3 regions of the Bacillus sp. KICET-3 genome follow, and region 1 is predicted to be linked to each of the others. Evidence: riboswitches for the same ligand, from Rfam matches in the RefSeq annotation. Region 1 holds a riboswitch; each other region holds the start of a gene.
The links. Region 1 has a riboswitch for S-adenosylmethionine ahead of R5H20_RS22560 (5-methyltetrahydropteroyltriglutamate--homocysteine S-methyltransferase). Riboswitches for the same ligand answer to the same signal wherever they lie in the genome.

Region 1 (4,156 bases):
TGCAGCTGACGGCATTTTTGCCAGCGATGACCTCATGGCAGCTACAGTCATCACCGAAGCAAAAAAACGCAGAAAAGACATTCCCGGGCAATTAAAGGTAATCGGCTACGACGGAACGGAAGCGGTTCAGTCCATCCTCCCGGAATTGACAACCATCCAGCAGCCGATCGAACTCATTTCCAAGACGGCCATCGAGATTTTGTCCAAAGCCATTGAAGGCGAATTCGATGATTTGCCGCTGGAAACCTATTTGCCTGTTAAGGTTCTGGAAGGTGAAACCACTTAATATTCGCATCATGTTACGGAGAGATTTGCAGCCTTCATCTCTCCTGTACCCCCCTCTGACTTTTGTAAAAATAAGATAAATTTTAACTTTTATTTCTAGACAAACCACCCTCTGTGTGATAATGTATAGTACAAGTTTTCAAAATATTCTATCTTTGTGTGGAGGTGCCATAATTGGAAATGAGCAAAGTTCTGCCTGAATCGCTTACTTCCCTTGTGAAAGAGATGCTGACCAAAACGGATGGTTCAACAACCAAGGCAATCGAAACATTGATAGGCGGCAAGGTTGATATTGAAGTTTTCCGGCAGGCCTATGTCGATTACGATCATCTGTCCGCTGAGGAAGCAAAGCTGTTTCAGCCTGATGATAAGATTTTATTCAGGACCTCCTCATTGAAACGGGGCGATGATTATTTGTCATTTAATTATGTCTATGTCAAAACAAATGCATTGCCGCCAGCCGTTAAACGATATCTGAAAGAAGAACGGCTCCCCATCGGCAAAATCATTTCCGAACTGGAGTCAAGGCGTGAAATCTTCAGCACCGGTAAGTCCCTTGGCAAACACTTTACACACCTTGTGCCTGTTTCAACAGACAGGGAATACGTTTTTAAGCGATACCAGATCATCAGCGGACAGCAGTGCATCTTCCACGTCTCCGAACTGTTTGATTTAGAAAAAATCTGCAGACTGACAGCGGGCTGAATCATGCCCGTCAGTTACCGTTTTATGAAAGGGCTTCCAAAAACTCCTCATTCCTTCTCTCCTCAAAACAAAAACCCCTGCGAAACAGGGGCTGTCATTTATTGATACACCGTTTTCGGAACGGCAACAACCGGGGTTCCGGCGACATAAGGTGCGACGTCATATTGCTGGAACACGATCGCAATCCCGTCTTTTGTAAAGTGGAATGCCGTGTTTTGAAGAAGGACGATGTCTTTTTTCTTCACATCCGGGAAAAACGTGTCCTGATGCTTTTGAATGTATTTGTAAATGTATGTTCTCGTTTTATCGATTTTTGATTTTTTGTTTAATACGTCTGTCAGATAGACGCGTTTTTTTGATTTTAAATCGTAGTTGAACGAGCGGACGGCTGTATTGCCGTGCGCCCCGCCGGAGTACACGTAGTTTTTCGTCAGGATGCTGATCTTTTCGCCGGTCAGATATTTGACGTCAAAAGACGTTTGGTATGCCGTTTGGTACCCGTGCTGTTGGCCGTCTTTTTTGTTTTTCAGATAGTCTTTGTAGGATTGGTCAATATAGTTTTTAAAGTCTTTGTTGATTTTGTTTTGCAGAGATCTGCTGCCAACGTTTTTAACCTGCGGGTACTTCAATTCCTTTACGTTTTTGTATGTATGGCTCGTCACCACCGGTTTTGTCCCGTTCGCCGCTTGAGCCGAAGGAATCGCCGCTCCGCTGTACAATATCAGCATTAATAGCCCTGAGAGCATGATCGCCGCTGCTTTGAAAAACGGTTTGCTGTTCATCATATGGCCTCCTTTTTCGTTTCATTGTTATATTACCCATTTTCAAAACGGGTACACATGTAAGACTGACAGCCCCGTGAAAAAGTTTTCGTTTCAATAAAAAAATTCGGTCTTAATTAAAATGAAACCGAATCTGCGAACGATTATTCCTCCTCAATTGTTCATTCATCACCTTCCTGATATTTCGGCAGGGTTTGTTTCAAAACGGCTGGACATAAGCTTGAGGAACTTGCATAAATCGCGTTCTTAGCGATAAATATCAAAACCCATTGACATTTTCGCAAAAAGTATTAATATTAAAATTATTATAAAAATCGCATAAAAAGGTTTTCCTTATCAAGAGTGGTGGAGGGACTGGCCCTGTGAAACCCGGCAACCGCTGTCTTTTTGACAGAATGGTGCTAATTCCTTAAGAGCACGGCTGTGCTCTTGAAGATAAGGAGGAGATTGTCTACCAAGCTCTTCCTTATCGGGAAGAGCTTTTTTATGTTAATAAAGAAAGAGGGATGAAGCATGTCACAATCAACCGATGTATTGCAGCAAACGCAAGGAAGAAAAATAGGACCGTTCAGGGCGGATCAGGTGGGCAGCCTGCTCAGGTCTGAGCCTGTTAAAAAAGCGCGCCTGCAAAAAGCAAACGGCGAAATTACCGCGGAACAATTGCGCGAAGTCGAAAACGAAGAGATCAAGCGCATTGTCGAAAAACAAAAAGAAATCGGCCTGAAAGCCGTAACGGACGGCGAATTCCGCCGCTCCTGGTGGCATTTCGATTTTCTCGAAGGTCTTGACGGTGTTGAAGGCTTTGTAGCAGACAAAGGAATTCAATTTCACAATGTCGTAACGAAACCGCGCGGCATTAAAGTAACCAGCAAAGTCGACTTTACAAACCATCCGATGCTGGAAGATTATCAATTTCTTCATAGTATTGCAGGGACGCATACGCCGAAAATGACGATCCCGAGCCCGAATATGCTGTTTTTCAGAGGAAAGCTGGAAGAAAGTCCGTATGAGGATCTTGATGAGTTCCATCACGATGTGGCGCAGGCTTACAAAAAAGCGATCCGCGCGTTCTATGATGCCGGCTGCCGCTATTTGCAGCTTGATGATACGGCCTGGTCCGTATTTTTCTCAGAAAAGGGACATGAGCAAATCAAGGCGTTCGGCCGCCAGCCTGATGAGCTGCGCCAATCCTTTGCCAATACGATCAACGAAGCAATCGAAGGACGTCCCGATGATTTGACTGTCACAATGCATATTTGCCGCGGAAACTTCCAGTCAACATGGGTGGCAGAAGGCGGATACGACGCTGCGGCTGAAACGATTTTCGACGGACTGAACCTTGACGGACTCTTCCTTGAATTCGATGACGAGCGCTCTGGCGGCTTCGAACCGCTTCGCTTCGTGAAACGGAAAGACCTGCAAATCGTCCTCGGTTTAATTACATCTAAATTCGGCGAGCTTGAAAACCCGGATGATATTAAGCGGCGCATTGAAGAGGCGTCCCGCTATGCCGATCTGAACCAGCTGTGCTTAAGCCCGCAGTGCGGCTTTGCTTCAACGGAAGAGGGCAACCTGCTGACCGAAGAACAGCAGTGGGAAAAACTGCGTCATGTGATCGAAATTGCCGAAGACGTTTGGAAATAAATAAGGACATGTTTCAAGCCATACCTGATATCAGGTATGGCTTTTTTTATGTCTTCTTTTAAAAATCCTTCTTGATTTGTTCATAGTTTGATCATATTTGGCTTCTATAATGCTTGTTAGTGAGGTGATCGAATCATGATAAAGAAAAGGAAAATTGATATATTCCTAGTTCTCATTCTCTTATTATCCGCAGCGCTCAACCTGTACGGCATCTGGAACAGCGATACAGACAACGCCTACTACACAGCAGCCGTTACGAGTATGACGCAAAGCTTTCACAACTTCTTTTACGCTTCTTTTGATCCGGGAGGTTTTGTAACCGTCGATAAACCGCCGGTCGCACTATGGGTACAGACGCTTTTCGCGCTTGTGTTCGGCGTGCACGGCTGGAGCGTCGTGCTTCCCGAAGGAATTGCGGAAGTCATTTCCGTAGCACTGCTCTACTTCATTGTAAAACCTACTTTTGGAAAAACGGCAGCAAGAATTTCCGCACTCGTTATGGCGTGTACACCGATTGCCGTCGCTGTCAGCCACACAAACAACGTCGACAGCATTCTCGTCCTTTGTTTGATGATTGCAACATGGATGCTGTTTAAAGCCGTCCGCACAGGAAAAATATCGTGGCTGCTCGCATCCTTCTTCATGGTCGGCGTCGGCTTTAACGTCAAGATGCTGCAAGCATACATGGTGTTACCTGCATTTATGCTGTTTTATCTGATTGCAGCAAAGACGACGATTCG
Region 2 (4,156 bases), 2.1 Mb from region 1:
AAACAAGTACTATTTAAAAAGCACAATTTGAATATGTCTGGGAATCTTCATTTGCCAAATGAAATGGATGATAACGGGAAATATCCAGCTCTTATAGTTTTGCATCCGGCTGGTGAAGTAAAGGAACAGACGGCTGCTGTAAGCCTCGGGATTGAATACAGCCGTGATGAGCTCGGTGGGGAATTGAAGCCCCTTCAAATATCACGCTTGATCTTTATCACATATGCCTTACATTATTTGACCACTTTTATGAAGGAAAAACAGTTCGAAAAATTTCCGTTTCTCTTTCCAATATTCAGGATGATAACCAGATCCAGCTCGATCTATTTCGCCCCAATCAAGAAAAAAGCGGATCCTCGGGTACGTTATGGACGGTATAAGGGAACGGTATGGCTCATCGGCACTTTTACGAGCCGTTTCTTATACAAACGCCGGAACCGCCCGTCTGCGATCAAAGCTTGTCGGCGGACCACCAAGCATAGAAAGGAGAATGCTGCGATAGTGGCCGCTAAGCCGAATAATATAAGTGCAATTTTCTTCTTCAAGACATTTCCTCTTTAGCTTCCCAATAGCGAGAATACGATTTTCGTGAATGCTTTCTCCGTGATGAGCAATGCCCGCTCATCGATGTCGAATTTTGGATGATGATGCGGATAGTGTGTGGCTGTATCCTCATTGCGGCAGCCGACTTTAAAAAAGCTGCCGGGTTTTTCCTGCAAGTAATAAGCGAAATCCTCTGCTCCCATCCCGGTTTCAAGTTCTATTAACTGTTCTTCACCGAATTGTTCAGAGAATAGCCGCTGCAAAAAAGCAGTTTCCTTTGGATGGTTATAAAGCGCAGGATAGCCGTGCAGGTAATCGATAGAATAAGTCGCATCGAAACCGCTCGTGATTCCAGAAACGATGGCTTCTATTTGCTGTCTGACCTGCTTGCGGATGTCGGCATTGAATGTCCGGACTGTGCCTTCCAGTTTGGCGGTATCCGGTATGACATTGAATGCGTTACCTGACTGGAAGACACCCAAAGTCACCACTGCTGATTCCAGCGGGCTGACTCTTCGGCTGACAATTTTCTGCAAAGCACTTACGATATCACTGCCGATGACGATTGGATCGACAGCCTCTTGTGGTGCTGCGCCATGACCGCCTTTTCCTTGGATGGTGATCGCAAATTTATCCACTGCGGCCATTTTGACTCCTTCACCAACGCCGATCTTCCCGACAGGGGCAGCAGAGTTAAGATGAGCACCATAAACATAATCGACACCGTCAAGTGCGCCATCTTCAATCATTGCCTTGGCACCGCCGGGCGGTACTTCCTCAGCAGGCTGGAACAGGAAGACAACTTTGCCTTTCAGGCTGTCTTTATGCTTGATCAATGCTTTGGCAGTCCCCAGCAAAGCAGCAGTATGGCCGTCATGTCCGCAAGCGTGCATCACGCCAGGTGTTTTGGATCGATAGGGTGTTTCTTTCTCATCCTCTATCGGCAGGGCATCGAAATCAGCTCTGAGGGCAATCGTAGGTCCTGCCTCTTTCCCTGACAGCGATGCGACGATGCCATACCCGCCGATTTCTGTCTGGATATCTTCGTAGCCGAAGCTGCGCAGCTTATCGGCGATGAAACGGGCGGTTTTCGTCTCCTGAAAACTTAATTCAGGATGCTGATGCAGATATCGCCGCCATTCGACGACTTCTGCGAAATCACTTTCCAATTCTGCATGTACCTCTGCAAGTGTCTGCTTCATGGTCTCCATCATGTAGCCTCCTGTGTAATAATCTTGACATTTCCAATGTAATTAGTCGGATTTTACCTTTAAAAAAGACCCCTTCCGAATAGAAGAGGGCCTTTTTTAAGCTTCCGCTCTTCTTATCTTCGGTGACAAACACCTGGAATTAGCACAGTACTGCGGCTTGCAGCCTGTTGCTTTGGCTTCGCAGGGCCATTCCCTCCACCAATCTTGATAAGAAATATTAGTTGTAAGGATAGACCGAAAAGTTCTGGGTGTCAATCCTATTTTTTAACTTAGAGTGCCCTCAGAAACTGCTGTAGCTAAAAAATTCAACAGAAATAATTGTACTTGATAGAAAATTTTTAAAAATGACTTGACCGGATTTTACTGTATGTTAACATATACTTCAGGAAAATTATACAAAGTTTCCCATTTGGGATAATGATGCAAAATGAGTATTTTCTGATCAGACGGAAATCATCAAAACGATGGGAGAAAAAATATAACGTGGGATGGAGCGATAAGGCATATAGAACAATCTAGATGAGAAGAAATGGCTAAATAAATTCTTGGACGTACGCTATGATGACCTGATGAATCCGGCGGATCCCGACACCCGAGATGTGTGGAGAGAATCGGTTGCCCGTGTGGATGTGTTTCGCTCTATCTCAAGTCGAACAACTACAATCTAAACGGACCGATACATGTTCAATCAAAAGAATACGGTGATTTCGCCATCAAGTAGGCAGCGAGGGGAACGAAACCGGCTGCACCCTTTGGCTCTTGCAGCCAGAATACACTGCTGTCCCGTATGGCCTGACCTGTTAAAATAACCCCCCGCCATGTTATTTTGGCGGGGGTTAAGGTGCATGAACCGATCTGAGCAAGTAAGTGTTTTTTACTGCAGCCATTTATTCTTGGCGTAAAATAGCATCGCTGGAGCTACCCCTATAAAATTAAAAAAATCATTAAACCTACTTGATTAATGGGTTTAGTTGGTTTAATATCAATTATTAATAAACATTGTGAAAGTTCTAAATTAAGAGACATCTGATTGGTCAACCAAAGGATGCAGAAATGATTGATTATTTCATTCATTTCTGCATCCTTTTTTGTTTATTAAATATGGTTATAAACACTAAAGATAGGTTGGTGGAAGAGTTGGAAATTGATTTCTATAAAAGAACTTCAAAATCGTTATGAAGAAATGGTGTAATTGGCATCATTGAAAGTGTCAAGCCAGGGAAAACTATCGCATTTCGAGCAGATTTTGATGCATTGCCGATTCAAGATGAAAAAAGTGTCCTATAAATCCACAATCGAAGGGGTAATGCACGCTTGTGGCCATAATGGTCATAATACATCAAGCTTACTAGGAGTAGCAAAAGTATTGAGCGATGACGGAGAGGAGAATGATTATGGGATTTCGATTTGATCATCTCGTACATTTTGTAAACAGTCCATTAAAAGCGATTGAAGAATACAACAAATTGGGGCTATACGCAGTAGAAGGAGGCAAACATGAATACCTTGGTACGTATAACTCCCTTAGTTATTTCGATTTAAGCTACATAGAATTGATTGGTGTGTATGATCCACAATTAGTAGAGTCAGCTGCTGATATTAAATACAGCTTAAGGAAGACATTTCAAAATGAAAATTTTGTGGAAGGCTTATCAAGAATAGCTCTTCGATCAACTGATTTAGAGGCCGAGGCAGAGCGTTTTCGAAGTTTAGGCTTAGAAGTATATGGTCCTTCCCCATTCAGTAGAAGAAGACCTGATGGCAGCATTGTTAGTTGGGAGCTGCTACATGTTGGGAAATCCGGTGAAAAGCTTGAATTACCATTTTTTATAGAATGGGGCGAAAAAGATGATGATCGTAAACAGAATTTAATAAATCGATCTGTTATCGCTGAGCATCCAAAAGGGAACATTTCGTTATCATCAGTTGCATTTGCAGTCCCAGATTTCAAGGGTGCAATTGAAAAGTGGTCCAACTATTTAAACTTAAAAACTGAAGAACCATTTGTTGATGAATCGTTAAACGCCAACGGTCAACGATTAAAACTAGACGGTGGGGATATAGTATTTTACAGTCCAATTGGAGACGGGATAGTTTCACAAACTCTAAAAAATCGAGGAGAAAAGCCATTTTTAGTTGAATTTACAGATTCAGATCATGAAGGAGATTTTCAAGTAATGGGTTCTATATATAGATTTTCAAAAAAATAAGTAAAAAGGGGAATGTATATCAATGATTATAAAAAAATCAAAATTAGTCCTAGGATTTGTTCTATTAATGTCAGCATTACTTATAATCACTGGTTGCGGATCATCAAAAACAAGTTCAGATAGTAAAGATACAAAAGTCATAAAAATTGGTTATCAAAAAGGAAATACATTAAATATCCTAAAGGAAAGTGG
Region 3 (4,156 bases), 670 kb from region 1:
CACGTGCGCTTCCTCCATTTGTGTTAGATTTTTTCTTTATTATGGACAACTTTTTGCAAAATACGCGCCAAAAAAACCCCGGTTTTAAACAAACCGGGGTTTCATTTTTATTCTGTTACAGGAAGAACTGATCCTTCATATTTTTTGTCAATGAATTCTTTGATTTTATCTGAGTGCAATACTTCCATCAGCGCTTTGATTTTGGCAGAGTCTTCATCACCTTTGCGAACAGCGATAATGTTCGCGTAAGGATTGTCTTTAGGAGACTCAAGCTCGATGGAGTCCGTTTTCGGGTTCAGCTTGTTTTGGATCGCATAGTTCACATTGATGAACACGGCGTCAGCTTCATTGGCTTCATAAGCTTTTGCTGTCATTTCCGGCGTGATATTGTTTTCGATTTTCAGGTTTTTCTTGTTTTCCGTGATGTCTTTCACCGTCGCGTTGACTTTTTCTATACCGGATTTTAATTTGATCAGACCGGCATTTTCAAGCATTGTCAGCATGCGGCCCTGCTCAGCGGCGTTGTTGCTCATGATAATCTTCGCTCCCTCAGGAAGCTCTTTCAACGATTTATACTTTTTGGAGTAGATGCCGAATGGCTCAAGGTGAACCGCACCGACATTCGCAAGTTTGTAATCTTTGTTTTCTTTCATTTCCTGTTCAAGATACGGAACGTGCTGGAAGTAGTTTGCGTCAAGATCTTTGGACGCGAGCGCCTTGTTGATCAGCTTGTAGTCGGTAAATTTCTTGATTTGCAGGTCATAGCCTTTTTCCTTCAAAAGCGGTTTTGCCTGTTCAAGAATTTCCGCATGAGGTGTCGGCGTCGCTCCGACAGTGATGACTTTGCTGTCCTGATCGCCTTGGCTGCTTGAAGATCCGCAGGCGGCCAAAATGCCGGCAAAAATAATGAACAAAGCAGTTAATAAACCTTTTTTCATTTGGATAGCCTCCCTAACGTTTGTCTAATTTGTTTGTTATGAAATCTCCAATAAATTGGATGATAAATACGATGGCTAAAATAAAGATGGTTGCAATTACAATAATATCGGTGTTATTCATTTGAAACCCGTCGACATATGCAAGGTTGCCTAGTCCTCCGGAACCGATCGCGCCTGCCATAGCTGTTGAACCGATAAGCGCGATCGCCGTGACCGTGATGCCTGAAATAAGAGCGGGCATTGATTCCGGCAGAAGAACTTTGAAAATGATTGTCGACGTTTTCGCCCCCATTGATTTCGCCGCTTCGATCACGCCTTTATCGACTTCCCGCAAAGCGATTTCCACTAGCCGGGCATAAAACGGAGCTGAGGCGACAATCAATGCCGGCAAAGCTGCGTTCGGCCCCAAAATGGTTCCCATTATTATTTTTGTAAAGCTGAGCAAAATGATAATTAATATAATAAACGGGATGGACCGGAATACATTGACGACCGCTGCAATCACGGCGTTTACCGCCTTGTTTTGCCATATATTTCCCTTGGATGTTAAGTACAGCAGCAAACCGAGAATAATCCCGATGATAAACGCAAACAAAAGCGATATCCCTGTCATATAAACCGTTTCGTATGTCGCATTCCACAGGTTCTCCATATTCACATTAGGAAACCATTTTTCAAACATTTGTGATCACCTCTGCTTCTACCTGACGGCTCTTGATGAACTCGACCACTCTGCTGACTTCGCCCGCATCCCCGTCCACATGAATGAATAGGGAGCCGTATGCGCCGTCTTGAGTCTGCGAAATTTTCCCTTGAAGAATATTGACTTCAACATCAAATTTCCGGATGATCTGGGTGATAAGCGGCGATTCGGCGGCTTCGCCGACAAATGTAAGCTGAATCGTCTGACCGGTTTTCGTTTCCTCAAGGAAGTGTTTCAAGGTTTCCTTTGTCTCTTCCGGTTCTGTCACCTGCTGGACAAAGCGTTTTGTCATGTCTTCCTTCGGCTTCCTGAACACGTTCAGTACATCGCCTTCTTCAACAACCCTTCCGTTCTCCATGACCGCCACTCTGTGGCAGATTTTCCTGATGACGTGCATTTCATGGGTGATCATGACGATCGTCAGCCCCAATCTTTCGTTGATATCAGACAGAAGACCCAGGATCGAGTCAGTCGTCTGCGGATCAAGCGCAGATGTCGCTTCATCACAAAGGAGTACTTTCGGATTGTTGGCGAGCGCTCTTGCAATGCCCACACGCTGCTTCTGGCCTCCGCTCAGCTGGGAAGGATAAGCATTTTCCTTTCCTTCAAGACCGACGAGCTTAATCAGTTCATCAACCCGTTTTAAGCGTTTTTCTTTTTTCACGCCGGCAATTTCCAGCGGAAACGCGATATTGTCGCGGACCGTTCTCGACCATAAAAGGTTGAAATGCTGAAAGATCATGCTGATTTCCTGCCGCGCTTCCCTCAGCTTCTTCCCTTTAATTTGGCTGATCGTTCTGCCCGCTACCTCAACGGTTCCGGATGTCGGCTTTTCCAGTCCGTTCAAGAGGCGGATCAAGGAGCTTTTTCCGGCTCCGCTATATCCAATAATTCCGAAGATTTCACCTTTTTTGATTGCAAGGGTGACATCTTGGACAGCATTGACATCTCCATGCTTTGACCGATAAACCTTTGAAACATGCTGAAGATTTATCAAAGTCATCACCTGCTTTCTTGCTCTATTCTTCGAGGTCCAATCATATTGATGAAAAAAAGCCTTTCTGCACACATGAGCAGAAAGGCTTTTGAAAAGCTCGGCCTTTCTCTCATCTTTCAAAGCATACGCTTCGCGTGAATTGGCACCATTTCAACGACTGTTGATGGTTGCCGGGTTTCATAGGGCACTTCCCTCCACCTCTCTTGATAAGAGAATCATATATTTTATTTTTGATAATGATGATCGGAATTCTTCAAGTAGGATATCATGTGGAAAAATAGTTGTCAACTATTTTTCGTGAGACAAATGTCCTACCAGCTTCTGTATCTAAAAAACCAAAAAGAGGCGGGCTCCGCCAGCCCGCCGTCCAGATCATACGGAGTGAAATATGTCAATTTTTCAACATCTGAATGTTTATGAATGAAGGTCGCTGTTTTTGAAGAACCCGTCTGTCAGCCATAAAATCGCTTCAAGCTTCAATAAAGCCCTGAAAGAGCCTTTGACTTTGACACTGCCGCGCTGAACGAGCTGCTGTAATGAAATGTCCCCGTGAAGAAGGTCAATAATCTCGCTTTGCTCTCCAAAAAAAGTCAAATGAGCTTTTTCAACAGGCGAAGATTTTTCCATTTCCCCCTGCTCATTAATCATTAATGTGAAAGCTTCTTTTTCTCCTTGAAAGGTGATCAGCAAAGCTGTTGTGGATAATAGAGGTTTTAAAAAAGGAGCCCGATCCTCTCTTTCTACCAATCCTATTTTCTCCAACTGTATAACCTCCCGTCAATTGGTCATACATACAGATTCTCTGTATACAGCGGGAGTCCTTTATGATTTGCTCGACAAGTTTGAAGGTTATTTCCCGAGAAATATGTCAAAAACGCCCTTAATCAACAGCATTTTGTTTAATCGTATCATATAAGTAAGAAACAGAATGAAAAGCGTATTCTTTTTTGACGATGCGGCCATTTTTGTAAACAATAAAGCATGGCACGCTTTCAATTTGATTCTCTTTGGCGAATGTCGGGGAATAATTGAGATTATTTTTATAGAAAGGGACATCCGGAAGCATTTCATCAACGACTTCCAGCATTCTGCCTGCTAGCTGGCAGGTTCCGCAGAATGGAGTATATAAATACAAAAGACATGTTTGCCGGCCAAGCTGTTTTAGATCTCGTTCCTCAAATTCCTGCATAAGTTGAACCGCACCTCAATACTTTCTTATCATAAAAATTTTGCGTTTACCCGGATATCGGCCCGGAAAAGGATCTCTGCTACGTGATGATAAGGTGCAGCAGCGACTTCCTTGTAAACCTTGTCAATGTATAAATGGGACGCTTCTGGCAATTCCCTTTTCAGCTGCCTGCGCAGCTTTTCGCCGGAATCATCGGCATCAACCAAAATATAGACGTCTTGATCATACAGAGTTTCGGCAAACTCATCGAGTTTGGATAGACTGATCGTTCCATTTGTGCAGATGATGTCAAGGGGCTCTTCGATGACATGCTTTACTTTCAGCTTATC

Region 2: another riboswitch for S-adenosylmethionine. It lies ahead of R5H20_RS11980 (M20 metallopeptidase family protein); the one in region 1 lies ahead of R5H20_RS22560 (5-methyltetrahydropteroyltriglutamate--homocysteine S-methyltransferase).
Region 3: another riboswitch for S-adenosylmethionine. It lies ahead of metN (methionine ABC transporter ATP-binding protein MetN); the one in region 1 lies ahead of R5H20_RS22560 (5-methyltetrahydropteroyltriglutamate--homocysteine S-methyltransferase).

Annotation. Positions count from the first base shown of each region.
Region 1 covers NZ_CP137345.1:4,418,403-4,422,558, forward strand. Annotated here, with positions in the region: gene R5H20_RS22545 (LacI family DNA-binding transcriptional regulator) at 1-286, shown strand, start outside; gene R5H20_RS22550 (chorismate--pyruvate lyase family protein) at 466-990, shown strand; gene R5H20_RS22555 (DUF3298 and DUF4163 domain-containing protein) at 1,089-1,772, opposite strand; SAM riboswitch class I at 2,103-2,214, shown strand; gene R5H20_RS22560 (5-methyltetrahydropteroyltriglutamate--homocysteine S-methyltransferase) at 2,286-3,416, shown strand; gene R5H20_RS22565 (glycosyltransferase family 39 protein) at 3,552-4,156, shown strand, end outside.
Region 2 covers NZ_CP137345.1:2,348,387-2,352,542, reverse strand. Annotated here, with positions in the region: partial or broken gene R5H20_RS11985 (UV damage repair protein UvrX) at 136-502, shown strand; gene R5H20_RS11980 (M20 metallopeptidase family protein) at 558-1,754, opposite strand; SAM riboswitch class I at 1,865-1,968, opposite strand; partial or broken gene R5H20_RS11975 (chitosanase) at 2,264-2,475, shown strand; partial or broken gene R5H20_RS11970 (M20/M25/M40 family metallo-hydrolase) at 2,940-3,141, shown strand; gene R5H20_RS11965 (VOC family protein) at 3,149-3,964, shown strand; gene R5H20_RS11960 (aliphatic sulfonate ABC transporter substrate-binding protein) at 3,987-4,156, shown strand, end outside.
Region 3 covers NZ_CP137345.1:3,748,502-3,752,657, forward strand. Annotated here, with positions in the region: gene R5H20_RS19225 (carboxymuconolactone decarboxylase family protein) at 1-18, opposite strand, end outside; gene metQ (methionine ABC transporter substrate-binding lipoprotein MetQ) at 108-938, opposite strand; gene R5H20_RS19235 (methionine ABC transporter permease) at 952-1,620, opposite strand; gene metN (methionine ABC transporter ATP-binding protein MetN) at 1,613-2,638, opposite strand; SAM riboswitch class I at 2,745-2,851, opposite strand; gene R5H20_RS19245 (SCP2 sterol-binding domain-containing protein) at 3,053-3,400, opposite strand; gene R5H20_RS19250 (thioredoxin family protein) at 3,519-3,827, opposite strand; gene R5H20_RS19255 (toprim domain-containing protein) at 3,857-4,156, opposite strand, start outside.